2 regions of the Enterococcus gallinarum genome follow, and region 2 is predicted to be linked to the other one. Evidence: riboswitches for the same ligand, from Rfam matches in the RefSeq annotation. Region 2 holds a riboswitch; the other holds the start of a gene.
What was found. Region 2 has a riboswitch for thiamine pyrophosphate ahead of thiT (energy-coupled thiamine transporter ThiT). Riboswitches for the same ligand answer to the same signal wherever they lie in the genome.
Positions count from the first base shown of each region.

Region 1: another riboswitch for thiamine pyrophosphate. It lies ahead of HED61_RS09120 (Ykof family thiamine-binding protein); the one in region 2 lies ahead of thiT (energy-coupled thiamine transporter ThiT).

Region 1 covers NZ_CP050816.1:1,846,316-1,856,310, reverse strand. The annotation lists gene HED61_RS09145 (glucose PTS transporter subunit IIA) at 1-106, opposite strand, end outside; gene HED61_RS09140 (enolase C-terminal domain-like protein) at 393-1,592, shown strand; gene HED61_RS09135 (GntR family transcriptional regulator) at 1,697-2,404, opposite strand; gene HED61_RS09130 (plasmid pRiA4b ORF-3 family protein) at 2,776-3,780, opposite strand; gene HED61_RS09125 (zinc ABC transporter substrate-binding protein AdcA) at 3,846-5,381, opposite strand; TPP riboswitch at 5,662-5,762, shown strand; gene HED61_RS09120 (Ykof family thiamine-binding protein) at 5,853-6,464, shown strand; gene HED61_RS09115 (ECF transporter S component) at 6,457-7,059, shown strand; gene HED61_RS09110 (ATP-binding cassette domain-containing protein) at 7,056-8,468, shown strand; gene HED61_RS09105 (energy-coupling factor transporter transmembrane component T) at 8,395-9,075, shown strand; gene HED61_RS09100 (signal peptidase I) at 9,189-9,698, opposite strand; gene HED61_RS09095 (ATP-binding protein) at 9,906-9,995, shown strand, end outside.
Region 2 covers NZ_CP050816.1:629,700-639,694, reverse strand. The annotation lists gene priA (primosomal protein N') at 1-2,117, opposite strand, end outside; gene rpoZ (DNA-directed RNA polymerase subunit omega) at 2,249-2,554, opposite strand; gene gmk (guanylate kinase) at 2,560-3,174, opposite strand; gene HED61_RS03080 (hypothetical protein) at 3,294-3,575, opposite strand; gene HED61_RS03075 (YicC/YloC family endoribonuclease) at 3,588-4,472, opposite strand; gene HED61_RS03070 (YdbC family protein) at 4,486-4,701, opposite strand; gene HED61_RS03065 (patatin-like phospholipase family protein) at 4,694-6,352, opposite strand; gene HED61_RS03060 (class A sortase) at 6,433-7,146, opposite strand; gene HED61_RS03055 (hypothetical protein) at 7,376-8,158, shown strand; gene thiT (energy-coupled thiamine transporter ThiT) at 8,198-8,740, opposite strand; TPP riboswitch at 8,833-8,934, opposite strand; gene HED61_RS03045 (ribose-phosphate diphosphokinase) at 9,077-9,995, opposite strand, start outside.

The DNA.
Region 1 (9,995 bases), 1.2 Mb from region 2:
CCTTCAAATCAAAACGAAGCCGCGTCATACAATGCCAAGCATTATTGATATTCTCGGATCCACCAACATCTTTTATGATCTGTTTTACGATGTCTTCTTTCATCATCATTTTTTCCTCCTGTTGTTTGCTAACGGACTTGAATCTTGAGGCGCCTTTTCAAGTGGGTCCGTTTTCACACACATAGTAGCATGGCTGCACCCGCTTGTAAAACCAGTCCTTTTATTAAAAAAACCGACTAAAAAGGCTATGTATCAACAAATAAATAAGAATCTATCTAAAATTGGACTGGTTTTATGAGCCATAGTCATCTTTTTTTGGACCAAATTGACAGCGGTTGCTCTGCGTGTTTCAATGGCTATATCAACTAGATACAAAAATTGGAGTGAATAAAATGACACCAACGATCATCACCGACGTCAAATCCTTTGCGATCAAACCTGATCGCCATAACCTTGTTGTCGTTAAAGTAGAAACCAATAAAGGAATTTCCGGACTAGGCTGTAGTACGTTTCAATTTCGTCCTTTAGCAGTCAAAACAGTCGTTGACGAATATTTACGTCCCCTTCTGATGGGTAGAGACGCGAATGAAATCGAAGACATCTGGCAAGTCATGAATGTCAATTCCTATTGGCGCAACGGTCCAATCACAAACAATGCCATCTCTGGTGTTGATATGGCATTATGGGATATCAAGGGACAGTTAGCTGATATGCCTCTGTATCAACTGCTGGGGGGAAAAGCAAGAACCGCGATCCCTGCTTATACTCATGCGGTAGCAGATAATTTAGACGATCTCTATCACGAAATCGATCGTTTTTTGGCAGCCGGCTATCGCTATATTCGTTGCCAGCTCGGGTTCTATGGCGGGAATCCAAGCCAGTTGCAAACACCCGAAGAACCAATCTCCGGCTCTTACTTTGATCAGACAGATTATATGGAAACGACTTTGAAGATGTTCGCAGCGATCAAAGAAAAATATGGCAACCAATTTCAAATGCTGCATGATGTTCATGAACGCCTCCATCCGAATCAAGCCATTCAGTTTGCCAAAGCAGCAGAACCTTATCAGCTCTTTTTCTTGGAAGATATTCTGCCGCCTGACCAAAATCACTGGCTGACACAATTACGCAGTCAGTCAGCAACCCCCATTGCAACAGGTGAATTGTTCAATAATCCAATGGAATGGCAAGAACTAGTCAAAAATCGGCAGATCGATTTCATGCGGGCTCATGTATCACAGATTGGCGGCATTACGCCAGCATTGAAGCTAGCTCATTTTTGCGATGCGATGGGGGTTCGAATTGCCTGGCATACGCCTTCTGATATCAGTCCAGTCGGCTTGGCAGTCAATACGCATTTGAATATCCATCTGCACAATGCCGCGATCCAAGAAACGATCGAGTTGCCGGCAAATACCCAATCCGTGTTTGTTGGCAGTCCCCAACCCAAAGGCGGCTTCTTCTATCCAATGGAAAAAAGCGGGATCGGTATTACATTTGATGAAGAAGCTGCGGCTGATTTTCCGGTCGTTTACCGCCCCCATGAGTGGACACAAAGCAGAACGCCGGATGGTACACTAATCACACCTTAAATAATAATCCTAAAAAACTCAGCAGCCTGACTCAAATTGTTGAATCAGAGCTCTGAGTTTTTTTGATTTATCGTCTAGGAAATTTGTGGCTCTTCCTCTGCCGATCAATCGATGCGTGAACGATGGATTTCTCGATCGAAAGGTCGAATATAGGTGACTGCATAGTCGATGGCGACGATGTTGCTGAATTCATAGACCCGCCCATCTTCCAAAATTGCCCGATTCGTGATTTGCATCGCTGGGGTCCCCCGTTTGCACAGCAAGATTGCCGACTGGGCCATTGAAGTCGCAATCGGGGTATAACTGCTGATGTAGTGGGAAATCCGATATCCGCAACTCTCAACATAGCGCTGAATTGAATGTTCTACTACCTCTTGAGTGACATTAGGAAATAATCCTACCGGTAGCTTCGACGTTTCTAGCTGTTCAATCTTATAATTGACGATTCGCACCCGTTCAAAGGTCCAAACTTCTTCATTGTCTGCTAACTGAAAGATTTTTTGTTCATCTGGGGTAGCGGGTGCTTTACTCAAAGAAATCATTTTGGAGTGGATCCGATCGTAAGGAGTCCGTGTCAAGGAATTAAAGATCATGGGATTTTTGACCCACTTCTCATGGATAAAGATTCCCGATCCTTGGACCACACGAACGATGCCGATTTCTTCTAAATTTTTGATTGCTTGTTGAATCGTAAAGCGGGAAACGCCATAATTTCTGGCAAGTTCTCTTTGATTCGGTAATTTTCCTTCAATAAATTCTTCCTGATAAATTTTACTAAGTAAATCTTGAACGATAAATTCTCGTTTTTTCATAAAAACTCCCCTCACTTGCTCTCAGCTGTCGCCAGAACAGATAGCCCATCTTCTAGAGCGATTGAAAGATGCACCTCACAGCAGATAGAGCATCGTCGCTTGTCCAGTATCATTACGAACTATTGTACTCGAATGTACTCGAAAATCAATCTGTTGAATCATTGGCTCTAGAGTTAAAAAAATAGAATCTGTATCAAACCAGGCGTGTCGCCACAGAAATGAGTATTTCTATATCAGCTAGCTTGATGTAGTTCATGAATGGTCAACACCTTAATCAAACAAGGATCAATCAAAAAAGATGTCACGAACTGTTAAACAGATTCGTCACACCATCGTATGAATCGATTATTGCACTTATTCCGAGAAAAAAATTAGTCGGACGGATCAGATTCCCAGTAATCCCGGAGTTCTTCATTGATTGTTTCAACATTCACTGATTCTCTTTGTTCCTCTGGTTGCTCTTCGTTTGGCACATCACCAACCGCTTTTAGACAATCAGGCGTGACTGTTTCACCTGCTTCAGCAGCCGTCAGTATTTTCTCGATTTTTATTTTGTGGGTCCAGTCAGCACCCATGTCATAAATGTAGGTCAGTGTTTGGCAGGTTTGGAAATCATGGTCGATCACTAATGCATTTGTAGGTTCCGTGTTCGGCACATCGATTGAATTATTGCCGGCAAGAAAAAGGTAGAGCTGTGAATCCTGCCATTGAAAAGCAATTTGGATCATATTATGGAGTTGTTCATAACTAATGCCTGCAGGAATGAGCATCCTTCGCCAAATCGGCGGCTTGAAACCTTCCAAATCAATACGGATTTGATATGCAGCGATTCTTTCTTCGCTAGCTTCAGGAACTTTTTTTATTGGAAAAGGGACGATTTTTGGCGATCGTTGATTTTCATAGGGATGTTCGATCGGAACCAAATCATGATCTTCCGGTTCGACATCATGAAGCATCTCTAGCATTGCCGCTTTCTTTTCTGAAGACCAGAAATGCGGTTTTGACATGCGAGAGTAAAACACAGGCTGTTTTTCTGCAAGAACAAAGATAATCTCTTGGTATTGCTCTTTTGTGATGTGCTGTTCTTTATACATGCAATAATAAAAATCTTCAATAGCTAATTTAGCAAAGGGGAGGAAATTCAAATCATAAGGAATCTCTTGAGGCATCATTTCCGTATAGACCCATTCGACAAACTCTTTGTCTGTCAGCATTCTTTTATTCGTCTTTTGTTCTGCACAAAAAATCAAATAAAAAACCGGATCTAAGTAATGATCTAAATCATCATTACTGACAACACTCGGACCGCCGAACAACGCGACATGATCCATCATGTGATCGATTACTTTTGCTAATTTTTTCAATGTTTTTTCCAAAAAAATACCGCTCCTTTCTATCAGTTTAACTTTGACGAAAAGAGCAGTAATTGTCAATCTTTTTTTTAATGAGCAAGCATTTCCTGTGCAATTTCTAATCCAGACAGATCAGTCGGATAGAACGTTGGCCAATGATCCATTTCCGACAATAATGCTTCTTGACTTTCATTGCCAAAATAAAGGTGAAAATGATGGGAATCAGTTGGTGCAATCGAGTGATCGCTAAATTGAATATATTTGAAGGCTGCATCGTTATCTTTTGATTCAAACAAATAACGGACGCCGCGATTCCCTGCTTGGTAATTCAAGATCTTTTTGCCTACATATTGATAGGTTGCTTTCTTGGTTGTGCCATCTTCAAAGGTAAATGCCATCGTATCTCCTGTGATCGTAATTTCTGCAACATCTGTTTGGTAGCCAGTTGTATAATAGTCTTTGTATTCCTCGGCCGTCATGCTTTTATTCTGTTTTGCTTTGTAGTCAAAAACTTGATCCAGCGTGCCGTCTGTCAAATAAGGATAGACCGATTGCCACTGTCCCTTCCAGTCCGTGAGTGAGCGGTCTTGAACATCTGCGTCGTCGAAATACCCATTATAAACGGTTTTTTCTTTCTCTGCTTCTTTCACTTCTTTCTCATTGGCTTGTGAAGTAGTCAGCATCAATGCGTCTCGGTTTTGTTCCATGATGGAAATGTAATCTTCCCCACGATCCATTTGTTCCTGTGTCAATCCTTCCAGCGGATTCAAAACGGATAAATCGACACCAGCTTCTGTTGCCAGTGTTTTGGCAATACTGTCTTTGGCATTTTCTTCAAAGTAAATCGTCTTGATCCCGGTATCTTCTACAAAATGCTTCAACTCAGCAATACGTGCCGCTGAAGGCTCTTCATTGGGAGACAGTCCGGCAATCGGAACTTGTGTCAGTCCGTATTCCAAAGCGAGGTAGCCAAAAGCAGCATGCTGGGTGACAAAATGCGTTTGCTTGGCATTCTTAAATGCTGACTGATAAGAATCATCCAATGACTGCAATTTTTCTAAATAGGCCGCAGCATTCCTTTCAAAAGCAGCTTTCTTTTCTGGATAAGCCCTGCTTAGCTGATCACGAATGCTTGCTACTTGTTTGATTGCAAGGCTTGGTGCTAGCCAGACATGAGGATCTAATTCATGAGAGTGCCCTTCTTCATGATCGTGCTCGTGATCGTGGTCATGCTCTTCATCACCCGGCAGCAACACCATCCCCTCCGTAGCTTTCACAACGGTGACATCTCCTTCTTTCAATGTAGATTCAATGGCAGGAACCCACATTTCCATGTTCTCATTATTGTAAACAAAGACATCCGCTTCTTGGATTTTTGCCATATCTTTAGCCGATGGTTCATAATCATGTGAGTCTGTTCCTGCCGGCATCAACAATTCGACATTGCCTTCATTTCCCACCACATTGCGAGTAAAATCATACATAGGATAAAAACTAGCGAGGACTTGAATCGTTGGATCACTTGATTGTTCTGTCTGTTCATTCGCTGATTCCTTTGTCACACTGCAAGCAGCCAACCCTAGAGCCAAAAGCGAAATACCTGTTATTTTTAAAAATTTCTTCATCTCTTTACCAGCACCCCTTTTTGATTTAGCAAAACGACCATTTCTCCTAAAAAAACATCAGAGAGCCTGTTACGATTTACTTTACACAAATCGTAACACTTACGTTTTACTTTCGATTATTTACTTTACACAAGGGAAAACAATCTGTCAACACCTAAAAAGATGTTTTTTTATATGTCTATTCTTTCATATCTGCAGTGATTCATTTGTCTTTTTGCTCGCGCTGTCTGACTTGTTCTTTCAAATCGTCTGTGCTACACTCAGAAAGTAATTGAATCGAATTATCCACTAGGGGCGCTTTATGCTGAGATAGACAGTTTGTCTGGTCCCTTTGAACCTGATTTGGTTAATACCAACGTAGGGAAGTGGTTGCGCAGCTTATTTCGCGTTCCCATTTTTCTGTCTACCCGTGGATAGAAAAGGAGGAACGCTTTTTTTGTAGACAGAAAATCATTCGAAAGGAAGAATACTATGGAAAATTGTTCAATGAATCAAATCGATATCACGGGATGCCGCATCAGTCTTTATCCAATGAAAGATGATTTTGCCTCTCACATTCTTCGAAGCATCAAAGAGACCGATACCACAGCCGTTTGGCAGCAGACAGATCTTTTCAGTACACTCTACCGTGGTGAAGCTGCCAGTGTGATTGATGCGGCAGTAGCTCTTTTTGTCAATGCCTATGACCCAAAAACACATTTGGTCGGTGAGTTCACTTTTTCGAAAGGCTGTCCAGGAGATCTGGCTGGTGATGCCTTTCTCAGCGGCAAGCATGAACGGCCAAATCATCAGCAAATTACTGCAAAAGGTACGTTCATCGTTCAGTGCAAATATTCTTTTTATGTCTTTGGACGTGAAGATTATATGGAAGAAATTGCGCATATCGTCTCGTTGGCGGATGCCATGGGCTTACAACCGCAATCGGCCCATTACGTGACGCTGCTATCTGGCACAGCCGCTCAATTATTCGCCTATTTTGAACAAGCACTGGCCTATGCACACGAAAAGCTGCCTCATTATGTTCTTGAAGGAACCGTTTCAGTCAATAGTCCCTCGTTGAAGGAGGCCTCTTTGCATGAGTAAGTGGCAATTAAAGGATGTGATCATGGTAGGCATCGTTTCTCTCGTATTCGGTGTCGTTTATTTAGGGGCCGTTCACTTGGGGGTTTTACTCAGCACCTTGTTAACTCCATTTGGCCTCGCCATTCTAGCGAATGAATTTCTCTTTGGGATTTGGTTTATGGCGTCTGCATTTGCCGGTTACGTACTAAGAAAACCAGGTGCAGCCACGATTACTGAAATGATCGCCGCTTTGTTGGAGGTTTTCATGGGTAACTTTTATGGTCCAATTATCTTTGTCAGCGGCTTTCTTCAAGGAATCGGCACAGAGGCTGGCTTTGCCGCTTTTCGCTATCGAAAATTCGGCTGGTCTTCTTTGATCCTGGGAGCTTTGGGAGCGACTGTCACCAGTTTTATTTGGGGCATGATCCGTTCCAGCTTTCTTGATTTAAAGTGGCAATTACTGCTGACTATTTTCGTGATCCGTCTGCTTTCCGCGCTCCTTTTTTCAGCTGTCCTTGTTAAAGTGGTTTGTGATCACTTAGCAAAAATGGGGGTTTTGAATAGCTATCCGATTGCTCAACATACTCGCTTCAAACAAAGCCGTGTGAAAGAATGAGTTTAGCACTAGACTCCTGTGTCTTTACGATTGATGAGCAAAAACTTACCGCTACCTTTGAATTAGCTCCTGGGGAAATCAAAGGGATCTATGGTCCTTCTGGTTCAGGAAAAAGTACGTTTTTTCGCTTATTAGCCGGTTTGTCGGATCAAGGGTTCGAATCTGGACACTATGTGATCGATGAGAAAGATTTTACTGATTTATCCCCTGTACAACGGATTGCATCCGTTAGTTTGATGTTTCAAAATCCCGATACGCAGTTTTGTATGCGAACTCCCCGAGAAGAGCTGTTATTTTGTTTGGAAAACAGAGCCATTCCATTAAACGAAATGACTCGTCGTATTGAGACAGCACTCGATTTTTGCGAGATTCGTCATTTAGAAGATCGAGTGCTGACAACCCTCTCAGGTGGGGAGAAACAACTAGTAGCGTTAGCATGCTGTCTTGTTTTAGAAAGCCGCTATCTTCTATTAGATGAACCTTTCGCTAATCTCGATTCGCTGACCGCCCAATCATTGATTGAAAAATTAACAGAAATTCAACAAAAAAAGAAAATCGGAATTCTTTTAATCGACCATCAAGTAGCACCGGTCGCTGACTGGGTGCAGGAATGGCTCCTATTAACAGATGCTTTTCAGTCGGTTCCTTCTCAGTTGCTTTTAGAGCAAGAAGAGCAGCTAAGACAAACTATGATTAAACCGTCCCCCACTCCTATTGAGCCGCAGCCCCTCTTGCGGTTTGTAAATTTTCGTTTGCCAATTGGCAGACATTCTCTGCTGATCAAAGACGAAGTCTTTTCGACCGGAGAACGAATAGGCATCACAGGAAAAAGCGGGATAGGAAAATCAACCTTTTTTAAAGCCCTGTTGCAGCAAGTTCCCTATGATGGAACAATCTATTACCAAGAGCAATGCTTGACCTCTCGCAGTCGTCCTTTTGATCGGATGAGCTGGGTCATGCAAAACCCGCAGGATCAGTTTCTAGCTTCCTCCGTGGCACAAGAATTAGCTAATGGTCAAGAAAGAGAGGATCTCTCTGAAAAGCTGAACCAATTGGGACTATGGGAGAAACAGGAAGATTCTCCTTTCCTATTAAGCCAAGGACAACAACGGCGATTAGCTGTTGCCTGTTTGATCGATCGTGAAATCCCGATTTTGCTTGTTGATGAGCCAACCTATGGACAAGATTTGCGGCAGTCTTGGCAATTGATGTCGTTATTGGCAGACAAAGCGGCCAGCGGTACACTGGTCTTCATCATTAGCCATGATTTGCGCCTTCTGTCAGATTTTTGTGACCGAACATTCGATTTCAATCATTTTGTAAAGGAGTCTTCCAATGAAGTACCGAAACCCAACAGTCAAGCTGCTGACTTTATCCGCGCTGGCTTTGCTCGTCTCTTTTCAAAATAATTTGTTGCTAAATAGCAGTTTGACTTTATTTTTCTTGTTGCTGCTCTTGGTTTATCTGCCTCTGAAAAAATTGCTCAAGTTACTTTTTCTCTTGTCTTTAAGTGCAGTCGGGATCTTTTTTACCGGGCTATTATTTTTTCAAGAAGGTCAAAACGGCAGCACGACAGCGGCATATGCCTATGGCATTCGTCTCGCCAGTCGCGTTTATTGTTTTGGGACATTAGGAAGTGTCTTTGCCGCTACGACCTCACTAACAGAGCTGATCTATTCTTTACAACAGCAACTTCGCTTGCCTCCTGTTTTTGCTTATGGCTTAATGGCAGCCTTTCATATGGCACCTATGATTCCTAAAGAGTACCGCAACATCCAGTTTAGTCTGAAATCTCGAGGAATCACTTATTCCAAACTATCCTTAAAACCACTGATTCCACTGATGGTCAAATCGATCCGCTGGTCAGAACTTCTAGCTGCAGCCATGGAATCTCGCGGATTTGTCGGTGATGCACCTCGAACCTATGCAGTGAATTATTTAGTCACCCTTAAGGATTGGTTGTTTGGACTTGGACTTCTTGGCGCTGGATTGATCCTTACCTTGCTTCCAGTATGAAGCTAAAAAAAGGGATAGAATAAACAACAAATCTGATTCTAAACAAAAAGATACCGCAAACAGGACAGCACTTGCTGAACTTGTTTGCGGTATTTGTTATTGATTAGTGGAACTTACATTACCATTCGTTTCCCTTGTTTGATCTGAGAAATCATCACCAAAAAAGTGGTTGCTGTAATATAAATGGTGAAAACCAAATAAAGCTTTTTTACAATAGAAACAGTTTCACTCGTGACTAGATGACCGATTCGAGGCAAATGGAACAAAGGTTGGCCAAGTAATTGACTTTTTCTGATTTTGGTCGTTTCCATGTGGTCTTGATTGTCTCCGATCGTATACATCACTTGCTCATTTTGATCAATTGCAGCAATTCGCCGCGTGTATATTTGTTCCCCTTGATTCACAAAATAAGTGATTGCATCGCCGACAATCAAATTTTCTGCATCCACACTTTTAACAAATAATAAACTTCCAGAGGAATATGTTGGTTCCATTGCATCACTCTTCACAATAGCGATGCGTAACCCTAACATTTTTGGAATAACAATCATGAGTAAAGAAAGAAGCATAATAATTAATGTTGTAAAAGAAAGAAGGATACTTGTTTTAGAAATTTTTTTCATCACAGTTCTCCTTTATTTTTGATATTTTTGTATATTACGTTTATATTATAACGATTAATGATTTTTTTTAAATAATATGAGTCCGCTTTTTTAAATGATTTTTTTATTAGTTATTTTATTATTTCTGGTATAACACCCATTATCATTTGACTTAATCAATTGTTTTGTTTTATTCTAGACGTGAATAAAAAACAGGAGAATTCATATATGTTTAAAAAAAATAACAAACTAAACTTGAAGAATGCAATTCCCTTCTTAACGATTTCTGCTTTTTCTCTGGGAATTATCTTGTTCTAT
Region 2 (9,995 bases):
ACCGTGTAGTAATAAGGGGGATATCCGCTTTGATGCCGAACCCACATTTCTTGTTGGTAAAAAGCTTCATAGTTTTGGGTTTGTGCTAGCTGAATCGCATAGTGTTCCGGATTAAATGTCTGAATGATTACTTCGCCGGCTTTCTCCGCCCGGCCAGCTCGGCCGCTTACTTGCGTCAGCAATTGAAATGTTCGTTCACTAGAACGAAAATCTGGCAGATTCAATGCTGTGTCAGCATTTAAGACCCCTACCAATGTAATATCCGGAAAGTCTAACCCTTTGGCAATCATTTGTGTTCCTAGTAAAATGTCTGCTTTCTTTTCGCCAAATAAAGTAAGTATTTTTTCATGTGCTCCTTTTTTGCGGGTAGTATCCACATCCATCCGCAATACCCGTGCTTCTGGAAATCTAGCAATTAGTTCTTCTTCAACTTTCTGCGTACCTGTTCCATAGTAACGGATCTTATCTGCATGACAACTAGGACAGCGGTGAGGGATCTTTTCTTCATGCCCGCAATAATGACAGCGCATCGTCTTGGTATCCATATGAAGCGTCAAAGAAATATCACAGTTCGGACAAGGCAGAACATACCCGCAATCACGACACATAACAAAAGAAGAATACCCGCGTCTATTCAGCAGCAAAACGATTTGTTCTTGTTTATCTAAGCGATCTTGAATTTTTTCCTGTAATTGGCGAGAAAAGGTCTGGTAGTTTTTGTTGGCAAATTCTTCCCGCATATCTACTACATTGATCTGCGGCAAACGAGCACTGAGTTTTGCTCGTTGATTCAAACGCAACAATTGATAAACGCCTTTTTGCGCCCGAGCCCGTGACTCGAGAGAGGGAGTGGCACTCCCCAAAACAACAGGACAATGATGATATCCTCCGCGCCATATCGCTAAATCACGCGCATGATATCTTGGTGCCTCCTCCTGCTTATAGCTTGCTTCATGTTCCTCATCGACAATAATGACGCCAATGTTTTTTAAAGGAGCAAAAATAGCTGAACGTGCGCCGACTACTACTTGGGCTTCTCCCCGTTCAATTTTTCGCCATTCATCATATTTTTCCCCTTGTGACAGTCCACTGTGAAGCACAGCCACAGCGTTACCTAAGCGGCTCTTGAATCGTTCCACCATTTGTGGGGTTAAAGCAATCTCTGGCACCAGCATAATGGCAGTCTTTTTTTGTTCCAACAGCTCAGCGATCGTTTGAAGATAGACTTCTGTCTTCCCACTGCCAGTGATGCCTTCTAAAAGAAAGGTTTGTGCCTCTTGTCTTTTTGCTGCTGACAGAATTTTTGAAACCGCATCGGTTTGTTCTTCGTTCAATGCTAATGCTGCAGTTTGGGGAAATGATCGATCTTTGAAGGGGTCCCGATATGTCTCAACCTCATGAAATTCAAGCCAGCCTAATGCTTGCCCTTGATTCAAGACAGCTGTCGAAATGCCTGCTTCTGCAAAAAATGAAACAGGAAGCTGATCAGATTCTTGTAAGACTGTCAATAGTTGTTGTTGCCGTTTAGCCCCTTTCCTGATTTGCTTCATTGCCTCTGGAATTGCTTCTGGAGAGATCAGGCGTTTCACCATACGGATTTTCTTGGCTTTATTTTTATTTTTTACCACATATTGCAATTCAACGACTGCTTCTTCACGCAATACTTTCAATTGCGACAATAATCCCGCTTCCTCAGCAGCTTGCCAGCTCAGGCTATTCGTCTCAGGAAAATGCGCTTTTATTGGGTGCGTATCATCCAATAAAAGAATATTCTTCTGGTATTCTGCTTTCATCACACTAGGCAACATGGTCTGCAAGCAGGTAATCTTAAAAGCAAATGTCGTTTTTTTCATGTAATCAGCTAACTGTAATAATTCTTCATTCACCACAGGAGAAAGATCCAGCAAGCGAAGAATAGGTTTCAATGGTTGACCTGGCGGTGTATCCGTCAATCCTACGATAAAGCCTTGGATATGCCGATCCCCATTACCAAATGGCACTTCGACTCGCATGCCAGTCTCTGCTACAGCGCGCAAATATTCAGGTATTTCATATGTAAAAGGTTGATCTGTCTGCATCGTTGGTACATCCACGATCACTTCTGCTGCATAGGTCATCTTCTCACCTCCTCCAGGCTTTATTTTACTAAAATGACAGACATTTGTCTGTAAACCTTACGAAAATTTAACGGCTATCGACTCAAAAGAAAAAGCCAGAACACGCATTGTGCTCTAGCTTTTTTAATTGTCTACAGATTCTGTTCGTCACGAATCCGGGCTTCCAGTTCTTTTTGCTCTTGGTCTTTTTGCGCTTTGCGCTCTTCTTGTTCCATTTTCAAGCGAGCACGTTTGATTTCTGGATGCGGATCATTAACAACAAGCTCTGCTTCGATTTCTTCCAATGCTTGTCCTACGCTTTTCACCGAATCAAATTGTTCCAATGTTGCTTGGGCGCCTGCATCTAGTTCATGCGCGCGTTTGCTGGCTAAAATCACAAGGGAATACTTTGAGTTCACACGATCCAATAATGAATCGATTGAAGGTTTTAACATCATTCGTTTTACAGCTCCTCTAACATTTTGATATACTTGCCGATTACTCGATCAACGCGAAAATGTTCACTTGATATAATTTCTCGAATCCGTTGTACTGCTTTAGATACTTCATCATTTACGACTGCGTAGTCATATAAAGCCATCATTTCGATTTCTTCTCTGGCAACACGCATTCGTTCATCGATCACTTCAGCAGAATCTGTCCCCCTGCCAGTGATACGTGAGCGTAGCTCTGCTAAATCAGGTGGGGTAAGAAAAATAAAGACCCCATCAGGCACTTTTTCTTTGACTTGTTTAGCTCCTTGAACTTCGATTTCCAAGAAAACATCTTTCCCTTGGTCCAATGTTTTTTGAACATAAGACAACGGGGTGCCGTAGTAATTGCCAACGTATTCTGCATATTCCAACATTTCGCCTGCTTCGATCAAGGCTTCAAATTCCTCACGGGTGCGGAAATAATAATCAACGCCTTCGATCTCACCTTCACGCTTGTTGCGTGTTGTCATCGAAACAGAATATTGAAAATCGTTGTCATCACTTTCAAAAATTGCTTTTCGCACAGTGCCCTTGCCTACACCGGAAGGTCCTGATAAAACTATTAGTAATCCTCGCTCTGACATAATGACGTCCTTTCACTGACTTTTGCTTAACGTCTATTTTGCACTTTTTTTCAGCAACTTTCAAGAACTACTTTATTATAATGGGAAATTCATGAAATTACTACTCATCTCTCCTACTTTTAGAACCCCATGTTGCTTAGCGTATTGATCACACCTGCCAACTCATCTTTTGTCGTGATAGCTTTCTCCGTAGGATCTTCTACTTCCTGGCAATCAATCCGAACGATATACCGACGATTCAACGATACCGCATTTCCATTGACCAAAATTTGCAAGAACTCTTGATCAATCGCGACACAAGCATCTTGCCAAGCATCAAAGTTTGCTTTATCTGATGGGACGCTCCGCTTGATGACGTTTTTTCCGCTTAATTCATGAAAAGTAATATCATAGTATTTCATTGTTGATCACTCCTATTCGATATTTTGGACTTGTTCTCTTATTTTTTCAATAATCGTCTTCATCTGTACTACACTATTCTTGATTTCAATTGGGCTTGACTTGGAACCTATGGTATTTACTTCTCGGTTCATTTCTTGAATCAAAAAATCCAGCTCCCGGCCGATCGGCGATTTTGCCTCTAACAAAGTAGTCATAGAATCTAAATGAATCATCATTCGATCCAACTCTTCATGAATATCTCCCCGCTCCAACAGGATGGCCATCTCGGTCAACAAACGTTCTTGATCTACTTGCTCGCCTAAATATTCCGTCAGCTTTTTCTCAAAACGTTGGCGATGATCGGCTTCATAAACGGCAATAAACGTCTGTAATTCCATGATTTTACCAAGTAATTGCTGCTGATTTTCTTTTAACACTTGATAAATCCCTTGTCCTTCAATTTCACGGCTTTGATCGATAGCTGTTAGAGCCTGAGATAAAGCATCTAACACACCTTGCTCTAACTGGGTATCTTCTTGTTGTTTTTCTCGGATATCAAGAAATGCTTCATGGACGATTAATTTTTCCAAAAGATTTTTTTTCGACAGCTCTTTTATATCCAACCTTTGAGCAGCTTCTTCTTCGACCTGCTTCAAAAAAGGCACCAATAAATCCCATTGGACTATAACTTCTTTATGAGCCGCATTCTTTTCGTTCAATGTCAGATAAAGCTCCACCCGACCACGCTGTAATACTTTTTTGACTTCTTGTCGAATTAGTGCTTCCAAATCATTCAATTGTTTGGGCATGCGCAACTGCAAATCCATAAATCGCTGATTGACACTTTTAATCTCAATCTCTATTTGATAATCAGCTGTTTCTCCATTCCCTTTTCCAAAACCTGTCATGCTTTTCATTCATTTCTTCCTTTCACATAGAAAGCAGTGCTTTTTTCAATTCGGTGAATTCTTCATTTGATAACGTTAAGCCTTTACCCATTTTTTCATGTCCTGGACTCCAGTCACGCAAGTCAAACTTAGGCGGGCGACCATTCCAGCTGACTAAATTAAGCTCTTTACGCCACCCTTTAGGATTTTCCGAAAGAACGGCGATCTCCTCTACGATCTCATAAGAAAAATTATCCATTGTGTTCCTCTCCTTTTAAAAAATAAGCCAGATAGGCTGACAGCACAGCCAATTCTGGATACCGCGCACGAATCTGCTGAAATGCCGGTGTTTCAATTTGTTGGGTTCGATAGAAAAACAAGAACCGTTTTTGTTCAGATAACAAAAAGAACTGTTCGCGATAGTAATACAACCATTCTGACACTGACCATACTTCTGTTTCTTTCGTTGGTTCTGCCATGATTTTCTCACGTATCGCTTGCAGGAAAGATTCCTTTGTATAAATGACGGTCGGTGTAAGATGTAGTAATCTGCCTATGCATTCAAAAAAGACGCGCCCACAAATTTCCAAGGGGACCTCTTGCTGATATAACTTACGCACTTTCTTCCAAAATTCCTTTTTTTTCATAAATGCGTACAATCGCGGTGCATCTTGTCGAAGCAAATGAACGAATGGCTTCCACGAATCGTTGAAGACCTCTTCATCAAAAGTATACCAATAGCCACTGAACTTGCCAAAGTATTTCATCGTTTCTAAATACCCAAGAGTCATGTTTTCTAGAGAACGTTTGGCATCAAAAATCAAAAAACTACCTAGAGTCCAAGGTGAAGCAATTTGAATCTGCGCAATTGATTCTGAGACCTGAACCTTCTTATTGATTCCAGGCCCTTGGACATCGACGGCAATGACTTCTGTAGCGCCTCGCTCAATGGCTACATCAATTGGCAGATTGTTGCGGTACCCTCCATCAATATAATAGATCCCATCAATCAATTGTGCCTGCATTGCTGGATAAAAAGACGCTGATGCTAGCAACCATTGCAAACTATAATCAATTTTGCTGGAATCAAACTGATAAACAACCTCTTTGAAATCCGGCAGACGAGTCGTACAAAGTAAGAGCTGGCTTTTGCTGGCATTAAATTTTTCTGCATCAAAAGTCGCTGCTAACAGCTGTGCTAATGGTTTTGTACTCGCACCATTGTCTTTAAGTGCTGTCTTTACGAGTGAGCGTAATTGCTCCATCATATCTAATAAGGTTTCTTTTTTAGCAGCAGCTTTTGGGTATTGGAGGACCTGTTCACTAGAAATATTCGTCCATAATTGCTCAGCAGCTTCAATATCGTCCATTAAAACCAATGCACCATTCAATGCACCAACTGACGTCCCCGCTACCCACTCAAATATGATTCCATGTTTTTTCAGCGCTTGCCATACGCCAATTTGATAGGCGCCATGGGCGCCTCCTCCACCTAGGACGAAAGCTGTATGGTAGTCCAGTTGCTTGTGGTACCCCTGTGTCACCCTACCATATCCACGTCCCACAAACCACTGATCCATGATGGGGTTTCTTGTCATTTCCCAAAGTATCTGGTCTACGAAACGGCTTCTAGCAAAACTCTCAGTCATCGAAACAAGTGTCTCCCAAGTAAATGCATCACTTGGCACCTGCAACAAATTCTGAATGGTCAGAAGCGGCCCTTCATGGACACAAGACAGATAGACTGTGCCGTGTTGACTCGTCAATCGCCACCCCTGTTCGTTGACCACTGATTGAAAAGCGGCTCGCGCCTCCGAATGACTAGAAAAAAAAGGGAAAACTAGTCGGCTTTGTTGAAACACATCTTGGGATACATATAAATCAGAAAAATAAATTTTTGTTGTCTTCATCCGACTCCTCCTCAAATGCAAAAAAGAAACCACGGATGATCAATGAAAATTTCTGACATCATTCGTGGTATTCTTATCATTTAAAAAGTCCGCTGTTCCATATTGAATGCGGCCCGCATCTCGTCTGTCGCATCAGCAACTGGTGTAACCGATTCAAGATCACCCTGAACCACACGTCTGGTTACTCCACCCATTTCACCACATGTAATTAATGTGATCATTTTTCTCCCTGCTACTTCATCCAATAAATAAACATCTGTTGGTTGAACCCGCACGGTTGAAGTTGCTGTATATGTATAAATATTTTCTAAATCCGTAATATAAATTGTTGCGCCAATAGCCACATCATCTAAAGGTGTGAACAAAAGGTCTGGCGACTGCGCACGATGGCTAGCTAGTGCATAATTTCCTTCGCCCATTTTTTGTGTTGGGCTAAGAGTTCCTGCTCCATATAGCAAAGCTTCATTCGATAACCCCTTAAAAATCGGCAAATTAATCGCTACGCTAGGTATCGCAACACCACCGATCACTGGTAATGTGCTGTTACTTAGTTGCGCTTTAAGAACTGCTTCTGAGCTGGCCGGTTCAACGGCATCAAAATCAAAAGTAGTATCTGCCTCCATATTTTTTTTGACATCGGCTCTAGAGATCTCGGAAACTGCGTAAGCATCTCCGTTGTGTTTGATCAGAAAATTTTTGATTTGATTATTAAAAATCAAAGCAAGACCAATCAATAACAAAAGGACCAAAAATAGATTCGAGAGCCAATGGAACAAAGTTCGTTTCTTTTTCATCGTTTTTCGTCTCCAATTTTTATTACTCCTATCATAACAAAATCATTGCAGAAGCGCCAATTTTGGATTTTTTTTAATAAAAAAGCAAAGTTTTTTGCTTCATAAAAAAACGTAATCTTAAAAATTGTTTTTTCCGTTATTTTGTAATATAACTTTAAACGAAAAGATACAAGCAATTTGATACACTTTATTGTAGAATGAACTTATTATCAGGGAGGGATTAATTGGCATGTCGAACACGATTTATGTACATATTGATACAACCAGCAATGCCGTTTCGACTCGCGGAGTGGATGCTCAAGATTTCAACAAGAGCATCGTTCACCAGCCAAAAAATCTGTTGTTGCTTGATCCCTCTAGTGAATTTGGTGAATTTGAGTCGCATACAGGGCTAAAGATTATCCGAGGCATTGAAGATGTCCACCTTTTCTTTCAACAACTCAACCGCGGACGGATCACAGAAGAAATCAAATGGATCGACTTTAATGATTTAGAAATGGTAAAGGAGCTAACACCGCTAGAAATTTCAGAATTGTTATATTTTGGGCATATGAAAACGCATCTTCATTCTCCGTTTTTCTACAAACTGCAAAACAACTTTGTTTATTTCGACCTCAAAGATCAGCGTTCCCGTGTTTACTACCGCTACCTGGAAGAATATTACCGAATTTTAGCTGACAAAATCACGCACATCGTTCTAGAAAAAATAAATGATCGACTTTCTTTCTTCAAAAAGCCTACTCCGGTCTCTAAACTTGATTTAAATCTTCTCAAAGACTTGCGGGGGGTCATGCAGGAAGGAATCATCTTATGTTTCCATCAAGAACAATTGGTCGATAAAACCTACACAATCCCGATTTACTTAGTCGAGGAATCTGGGCTCAAAAATAGTCACCTCTCTCTGAAAGAAGACTATCAAGTGGCAACGCTTCGCTACTTTGCAAATAAAAAAGAATGGCAGTTGGAATTGGATCAAGATGATCTAGCTTTTGGTTTTATCGATAAAAAATGACTTGCTCTCCTATTTTGATTTTGGAGAACAAGTCTTTTTTTACGCAGTCCGATTTAAATAATCGTCCTTAGGTACAAATACCTCTGGGGATGTTCGATAAGCAATTAGTAAGATAATTGCCGTGACGATTGCCGTAGCAAGTCCGCTGGCGGTATTCATTACCAGAGAGAAAAGCCAAGGTTTCATCCCCCAGAGAGCATATGCGCCCCAGTAAACCCAACCGGCAAGGAAATGCCAAAAATAACGAGCAAATGCGCCTGTGAATGTTGCTTGTACAAGTAGTCGTTGCACGCTACCCTTCGAACCATTTCTAATCGCCAAATGAATTTTATTTGCATAAAGTCCGGCAAAACCAACAAATGTAAAAGCAAATGGGTACTCAATCAATACTTGAAGAACACTCAAAAACCAGACTTTACCTAATGGGAAATGCAGCAATCCCCAAACCAATCCGGCCATTAATCCTGGCTTCCAGCCTCTACGGATAGCAAATATTGTTAATGGAATCTGTCCTAAAGAAATTGAAAAACTACTTCCAAAGTCTAAAGGAATCAGCGATAGTACCATCGCCAGTGCCGCCATAATCGTTCCCTCTATCCAAATTTTTGTACCATTTCCCACAAAAAAACTCCTCCTTTAGAATCATCACAATTCACAAAGGAGAAGTGTTAGACACTTCAACTCGTCACAATTCCTACGTTCGCATGATCGAAACAGGTACGAAGGGTTTAGAGTACTCTCATTCTCAGCCTTTTCAGACTCCCCTTTGTGATTAGATTCTATTTTATTTTGCTTGCACTGCTGCAAGTCATCTTCAAGAATACCACAAAATAAAAAAAAGAAAAGAAAACTCGCTCTGATAAAAAAAGAAACATCTCAACCGCGTCTAGACGAGATGCTTCTTTTGGGTTATCATTTTTAAATCGATAATTTTGATTCAAACAGTGGACTAACAGGTTTATTCTCATGGATTCGTTTGATTGCTTCTCCCATCAATGCACTAACACTGATTTCGTCAATTTTTTCAGATTTACGATCTTCTGGCAAGAAAATTGAATCAGTAACTACTAAGTGCTCGATAGCTGAATCTTCGATCCGTTGCAAAGCAGGTCCTGATAAAACAGGATGAGTACATGAAGCATAAACACTTTTTGCACCAGCTTGTTTTAATGCGTTCGCTGCTAGAGTAATTGTTCCGGCCGTATCGATCATGTCGTCGATCAAGACACACGTTTTGCCTTCTACGTGACCAATGATATTCATTACTTCAGCAACATTTGCTTTTGGACGTCGTTTATCAATGATCGCAATTGGTGATTTCAAGAATTCTGCTAATTTACGCGCACGAGTCACTCCGCCGTGGTCTGGTGAAACGACTACAACGTCATCTCCTTGAATATCTCTTTCCAAGAAATAATTAGCAATCAATGGTGCACCCATCAAGTGATCTACAGGAATATCAAAAAAACCTTGGATTTGTGAAGCATGTAGATCTAAGGTAACCATACGATTTGCGCCAGCTTTTTCGATCATGTTCGCCACCAATTTAGCAGTGATTGGTTCGCGGGAACGAGCTTTACGGTCTTGTCTCGCATAACCATAGTAAGGCATCACTACATTGATTGTTTTCGCACTTGCACGTTTCAAGGCATCAATCATGATCAGTAGCTCCATTAGGTTATCGTTTACTGGACTGCTTGTGGATTGAATAACATAGACATGTGAACCACGGATACTTTCTTCAATGTTAACTTGAATCTCGCCATCGCTAAATTGGTTCACTGAACACTTACCTAATTCCACACCTACTGCAGCTGCGATTTTTTCAGCTAACGGA